Regions from separate parts of the Devosia sp. MDV22-iso42 genome, predicted to be linked through region 1. Evidence: predicted binding sites of a transcription regulator. Region 1 holds the regulator's gene; the other holds the start of a gene.
The links. The regulator PhoB, encoded in region 1, activates phosphate uptake and scavenging genes when phosphate is short. The targets are predictions, from matches to a motif close to TGTCATNNANCTGTCAT.
Positions count from the first base shown of each region.

Region 2: phnF (phosphonate metabolism transcriptional regulator PhnF) is a predicted target of PhoB. The motif match lies at 1,843-1,859, and genes of this name have one in related genera.

Region 1 covers NZ_JBZVWR010000012.1:291,361-294,765, forward strand. Annotated here, with positions in the region: gene AC4NN3_RS16315 (MFS transporter) at 1-1,340, shown strand, start outside; gene phoB (phosphate regulon transcriptional regulator PhoB) at 1,493-2,194, opposite strand; gene phoU (phosphate signaling complex protein PhoU) at 2,200-2,901, opposite strand; gene pstB (phosphate ABC transporter ATP-binding protein PstB) at 2,971-3,405, opposite strand, start outside.
Region 2 covers NZ_JBZVWR010000006.1:10,796-14,200, reverse strand. Annotated here, with positions in the region: gene AC4NN3_RS01740 (carbon-phosphorus lyase complex subunit PhnI) at 1-57, opposite strand, end outside; gene phnH (phosphonate C-P lyase system protein PhnH) at 58-594, opposite strand; gene AC4NN3_RS01730 (phosphonate C-P lyase system protein PhnG) at 594-1,049, opposite strand; gene phnF (phosphonate metabolism transcriptional regulator PhnF) at 1,036-1,809, opposite strand; gene AC4NN3_RS01720 (ABC transporter ATP-binding protein) at 2,026-2,751, shown strand; gene AC4NN3_RS01715 (ABC transporter permease) at 2,748-3,405, shown strand, end outside.

The sequences.
Region 1 (3,405 bases):
TGGCCGTGCTGGCCTATCTGGGCCTGCTCACGCCCTGGCTGCTGCTGAGCTTCACCTTTCTGATCGGCTGCGGCACGGCGCTGTTCAACCCGTCCTGGCAGGCCTCGATGGGCGATATCGTGCCGCGGGAGGAACTGCCCGGCGCGGTGACGCTCAACTCGATGGGTTTCAACATGATGCGCAGCGTCGGCCCGGCGGTGGGCGGGCTGATCGTGGCCCTGGCCGGCGCGGGTGCCGCCTTTGCGGTCAATGCGCTGTCCTATGGGCCGCTGCTGCTGGCGCTGGGGCGCTGGAAGCCCGAACGCGTGCCCAACCGCCTGCCGCGCGAGAAATTCGGCAGCGCCATGTGGGCGGGCATCCGCTATGTGTCGCTGTCGCCCAACCTGACCACCGTGCTGCTGCGCGGCTTCCTGTTCGGGCTGGCGGCGATTGCCGTGCTGGCGCTGCTGCCCTCGGTGGCGGCCGAATATGTCGGCGGCGGCGCGCTGGCCTATGGCACGCTGCTGGGCTGCTTCGGGCTGGGCGCGATCGGCGGGGCCTTTCTCAATGGCCGGGTGCGCGAGCGCTACAGCAATGAAATCATCGTGCGGGCGGCGTGCATCGGCTTTGCCATCAGCTGCGCCGGCCTGGGCTTCAGCCGTGATCCGCTGCTGAGCCATTTCGTGCTGCTGCCGGCGGGCGCCTGTTGGGTGCTGGCGCTGTCGCTGTTCAACGTCTCCATCCAGCTGTCCGCGCCGCGCTGGGTGGTGGGGCGGGCCCTGTCGCTGTACCAGACGGCGACCTTTGGCGGCATGGCGGCCGGCAGCTGGATCTGGGGCCTCAGCGCCGATGCCTTCGGGCCGGACTGGGCGCTGGCCATGGCGGGCTGGGTGCTGCTGGTCTGTGCAGCGGTGGGGCTGCGGCTGCCGCTGCCGCAGTTCAATTCGCGCGACCTCAATCCGCTGGGCACCTTCAACGAGCCCATTCTCAAGCTCAACCTGCGGGCGCGCAGCGGGCCGATCATGGTGATGATCGACTATCGCATCGAGCAGGCCGACATCCCGCGCTTCCTGGCGCTGATGGCCGACCGCCGGCGCATCCGCATCCGCGACGGGGCGCGGCAATGGGCCCTGCTGCGCGACCTGGAACAGCCTGAACTCTGGGTGGAGAGCTATCACGTGCCGACCTGGATCGACTATGTGCGGCACAATCTGCGGCGCACCAAGGCCGATGCGGAAAATACCGAGCTGCTGCGCGGCCTGCACCGCGGCGACGGCCCGCCGCGCGTGCACCGGATGATCGAACGGCAGACGGTGCGGCTGGACGACGACATGCCGCTGCGCGATACGCCAGAGGTGTGAGGGGGAATGCACCTGCCGTGCCTGCCATGAGGGAAGCCCTCACCCAGCCTCTCCCTGAAGGGGGAGAGACCCATCGCGGTTGGGGTACCAATTCAGGCAAGCACTGCGCTGTTCCTCCCCTCCAGGGGGAGGCTGGGTGGGGGCGAGGGGTCTCAGGCGACCTGGGCGAATCTTTCGTCGAAGGCGTAGCCGGCGCCGCGGACGGTGCGGATGGGGTCGGTTTCGCGGCCGCGATTGATGGCGCGGCGGAGGCGGCCGATATGGACGTCGACGGTGCGCTCGTCGACATAGACGTCATTGCCCCAGACGCCATCGAGGAGCTGTTCGCGGGAGTAGACGCGACCGGGATGGCGCATCAGATATTCGAGCAGGCGGTATTCGGTGGGGCCGAGATGGACGTCGCGGGCGGCGCGGCGGACCCGGTGGGTGGTGCGGTCGAGCTCGAGATCGCCGACCTTGAGCGCGGCGGTGACCAGGTTTGGATTGGCGCGGCGCAGCAGCGCGTGGATGCGGGCGATCAGTTCGGGCACCGAGAAGGGCTTGACCACATAGTCGTCGGCGCCGGTGGCGAGACCCCGGACGCGCTCTTCCTCCTCACCGCGGGCGGTGAGCATGATGATGGGCACGCGGGCGGTTTCCTCGCGGGCGCGCAGGCGCCGGCACAGCTCGATGCCGGAGATTTCGGGCAGCATCCAGTCGAGCAGGATCAGATCGGGCAGCTTGTCCTGGATGGCATGCTGGGCCTCGTCGCCGGTTTCGGCGGTCACGACGCGGAAGCCCTCGGCCTCGAGATTGTAACGCAGGAGGATGGCGATATCGCCTTCGTCCTCGACGACGAGAATGGTGGCCGGCATTTGCTCTACGCCTTGATCTGCGTGCGCTGCAGTTCTTCGACATCGCTCGAAAGCTGCTTGCCGGTCTGCAGGTAATAGGCACGTTCGGCGATATTGGTGGCGTGGTCGCCAATGCGTTCCAGGCTCTTGGCGCAGAACAGCAGATGGGTGCAGGGGGTGATGTTGCGCGGATCTTCCATCATGTAGGTGAGCAGTTCGCGGAACAGGGAGGTGTACATGGCATCCACCTCGTCATCGCGGTTGCAGACCTGGATGGCGCCCTCGGCATCGCGGTTGGAATAGGCGTCCAGCGATTCCTTGATCTGGCGCAGCACCAGGGCGGTCATGTTGCGCACGCCGTTGTAGAAGGTGGGCTGCAGGGTGAGCCCCTCGATCTTGAGCGAGCGGCGGGCCAGCTGCTTGGCCATGTCGCCGACGCGCTCGAGATCGGAAGCGACGTGGATGGCCGTGATGATGGAGCGCAGGTCCGAGGCCATGGGCTGGCGGCGGGCGATCATGGAGACGGCCATGTCGTCGATCTTGCGCTGCATGTCGTCGATGCGCTGATCGGCGATGATGGTGAGGTCCGCCAGCTCGCGATCGAGCTTGAGCAGGGCCTTGGTGCCATTCTCGATGGCCACTTCAACCTGGCCACCCATCTCGGCAATGGTCTGGGCGAGGGCGACGAGTTCGTCATTGTAGGACGAGACGATATGATCGGGGGCCATGGTGTTCCTCTGAACCTGGGGGCGGGGAACCGGCCGGGGCCGGTTCGCGCATTTGAGCGGGCGGCCGGACTAGCCGATGCGGCCCATGATGTAATCCTGGGTCTGCTTGTGCGCCGGGTTTGTGAAGATGTCCTCGGTGACACCTTCCTCGATCAGGTTGCCCAGGTGGAAGAAGGCCGTGCGCTGGCTGACGCGGGCGGCCTGCTGCATGGAGTGGGTGACGATGACGATGGTGTAGTTTTCGCGCAGCTCGTCGATCAGTTCCTCGATGATGGCGGTGGCGATCGGGTCGAGGGCCGAGCAGGGCTCATCCATCAGGATGACCTGGGGACCGACGGCGATGGCGCGGGCGATGCACAGGCGCTGCTGCTGACCACCCGAGAGGCTGGTGCCGGGCTCCTGCAGGCGGTCCTTGACCTCTTCGAAGAGGCCTGCCTTGCGCAGCGAGGAGACGACCATTTCGTCGAGATCGGTCTTGGAGCGCGCGAGGCCGTGGATCTTGGG
Region 2 (3,405 bases), on a different contig from region 1:
CAGCCGCTCGGCCTGCTCAATGGCCTTTTCGCCACCGCGGGTTGCTACATAGGCCATTCAAAGCACCTCGATCTGGGTGGAGCGGGGAATGCCGATAACCGAGCGGCCATCGACCAGCAGGAGTTCAAAGCCCTCCGGATAGGCGCAAAGTTGCTGGCGCAGGGCCCAAAAGGCAGCAGGAAGGGCAATTTCGAGGTCACGGCAACCGTCAATGCCGGGGCCCGTCAGGCGCAGGCGCTGGCCTTTGCCATGGGCGACCTGGGCCACCAGCGTGGCGCCCTCATCAGGATAAAGCGCGCTGCCGCAGCGGATGGCGGCCAGTGCATCGGCGGCGCCATCAAGGCTTTGCAGGAACAGATGGTCGGCCTGGTCCAACTCACCGGCAATTGCACCGGTCTCGGCGATCTGCCGGGTCAATGCCGCATCGTCGGCATAGGCTACGCATTCGCGATCGATCAGGGCATCGACAATGGCGGTCAGGCCGGCCTCGGGCAATTCGCGGATCTCCCCGGGACGGGCCATCGACCACATCAGCGCTTCAAAGGTGGCATTGGCACGCGCCTCAACGGCATCGGGCGGGGCTACGGTCAGCATCAGAATGTCTCCATCTCGACGCGAGTCGCCTCGACCCGGCGCATCAGCACCGCGTCGAGCGCGGCCTGGTGCTCGCATTCGCTGTCAAGGAAGCGGCGAACCGCGTCGGTCTCTACGCCGGCGGCGAGCGCCAGATCGACCACGGCCATGGCCATGGCGCGCTCGAGGTCCCGGGCGGTGATCATGCCGTAGCCGACGCGGCCCGCGGCATCGGCAATATGGGCCTCGCTCACCAGCACCTCGCCGAGGTGAAAATCGACATTTTCTACCGTGTCACGCATGGGCAGCATGACCAGCCCGGTGCGGTTGGTGATGACCGTGATATCACCCAGTGGCTCAAGCAGGGTCTCGGCCAAGGCCTTGAGTGGCGCAGGCCGCGCGCGTGCCAGAATGCCCAGGGCTTCGGCATGGCCCACCCGTTCCGGCCCAGGGCCGCTGGCTTCATTGAACATCATCGGTCCTTTCGCTGACCACTTCGCCCGTGGGGGCGTTCTCGAAGGTGAATTGCACGCGATCGCCGGCCCAGGCCGCCTCGGAAAAGCCGATCGGCTTGCCTGCGAGGTCGACGTCGACCTTCTGCACGATTAGGACCGACTGCCCCGGCCGCATCATCAGCAGGGACGTCTCGTGCGGGTTGGCAAGGCGGGTAAAGATCGTCGTGCTCTGCCGACGATAGTCATCGATGCCATAGGTCTTGTAGATGGCGGTGATCGAGGGGTTTGCCTTGCGGCGTTCGGCAATATCGGGGAAACGGGCAACATCGTGATAGGACCAGCCCAGGCTGATCGGCAGGTCATTCGCGAAGCCGCGCCAAGACCGTGCGGTGACCAGTGCACCGGGCGTCAAACCGAGCGCCGCAGCAATGCGCGCGCCGGCCGGTATCTGCATTTCCAAGATCGCCTGGCCGGAGGCGGTGAGACCCTGCGCCATGAGGTTTTCACGGAAACGGGTCCGCGGCCCGATGACATAGTTGATCAGCGACGCCCGCTCGACAAAGGTGCCGCGGCCATGTTCGACGCGCAGCTTGCCCTCAGCCACCAGCGCTGCCAGCGCCCGTCGCAAGGAATGCCGGCGAGTGTTATAGAGAACGCACAGCTCCGGCTCCGACGGCAGCCGACTGTCCGGCGGCAAATGGCCCGCCGCGATTTCTTCGCTGATCTTGTCCCGCGTGGTTTCCCACGTCTGCCCTCGACTATGCATAAAGGCCCGCTTCACTCATTCGGATGAGTTGGACCCTAGCCCCGGCGGATGACAGGCCAATGACGAAATGCGCGAGGTCGCCATGGGCAGTGCCGAACCAAAGCGTAGAGGCCCTTCCGAGCCTATCGGAACCGCCTTACGCCAGGCATGGTCATACCGGATCAGGCACGACGCGCCGCGCGACTTGACCGAAATCAACGCGTGACCATGACGTCCTGCTAGATTTTTGTCATGGACAGCGCCTCGCCCACCCGTTCGGACCTGCTCCGGGTCAACAAGCTCACCAAGGCCTATGCGGCCGGGGACGCTCAGGTCGTCGCCCTGGACGGGGTCGACTTCGTTGCTGCCAGCGGGGAATTCGTCGTCATTCTGGGGCCCTCGGGGTCGGGCAAATCGACCTTTCTCAACCTCATCGGCGGCCTCGATACGGCCACGTCGGGCCAGGCCTGGTTTCGCGACTGGCAGATCACCGGCGCCGACGACACAGGCCTGACCCGCTACCGCCGCCGCCATGTCGGCTTCGTCTTCCAGTTCTACAATCTGGTCCCCAGCCTGACGGCCCGGGAAAACGTGCAGCTGGTCACCGAAATCGCCGCCCATCCGATGGCGCCGGCAGAGGCGCTGGCCATGGTGGACATGGCCGACCGGATGGACCACTTTCCGGCCCAGCTCTCCGGGGGCGAACAGCAGCGCGTCGCCATTGCCCGGGCCATCGCCAAGCGACCCGACGTCCTGCTCTGCGACGAGCCGACCGGCGCGCTGGACTCCAAGACCGGCATTGTCGTGCTGGAAGCCCTCACCCGGATCAATGCCGAGCTGGGGACCACCACGCTGGTGATTACCCATAACGCGGCCATCCGCACCATTGCCCATCGCGTCGTCAGTTTTGCCGACGGCCGGATCGCGGCCATCGACACCAATGCCGAGCGCCAGCCGGCCGCCTCGGTGCGCTGGTGAGCGGCCTCCATGCCCTGCACCGCAAGCTGTTGCGCGAGCTCGTGCGCTTGTGGGCACAGGTGCTCGCCATCGCCCTGGTCATGGCAGCCGGCGTTGCTACGCTGCTGATCGGCATCGGCACCTATCAGTCGCTCGAGCGCACGCGCGAGGCCTATTATCAGAGCCATCACCTCGCCCATGTCTTCGCCACCGTTACCCGGGCGCCCCGCTCCATGCTGGCAAAGATCGGCGCCATGGACGGCGTCCTGGCCGTCGACAGCCGCATCGCCAAGATCGCGCTGGCCGATATCGAGGGGTTGGAGCAACCCGCATCCGTGCGCCTGATTTCGCTGCCCTCGCAACAGGCAGGAACGCTCAATCGCCTCTATCTGCGCAGCGGGCGACTGCCGGAGGCCGCCAACCACATGGAGGCGGTGGTCAGCGAGATCTTTGCCCAGGCGCATGGCTTTCGCGAGGGCTCCCGGTTCGGCGTCGTCGTCAACGGCGCCTGGCGCACGGTGACGATCACCGGCATAGCGCTGGCGCCAGACTATCTTTACGCCATCGCCCCCGGCGAGATGACGCCCAATAGCGGACGCTTCGGCATCCTCTGGGTGCCCGAGCGCACGCTGGCAGCGGCCTATGAGCTGGGCGGCGCCTTCAACGCCGTCTCGG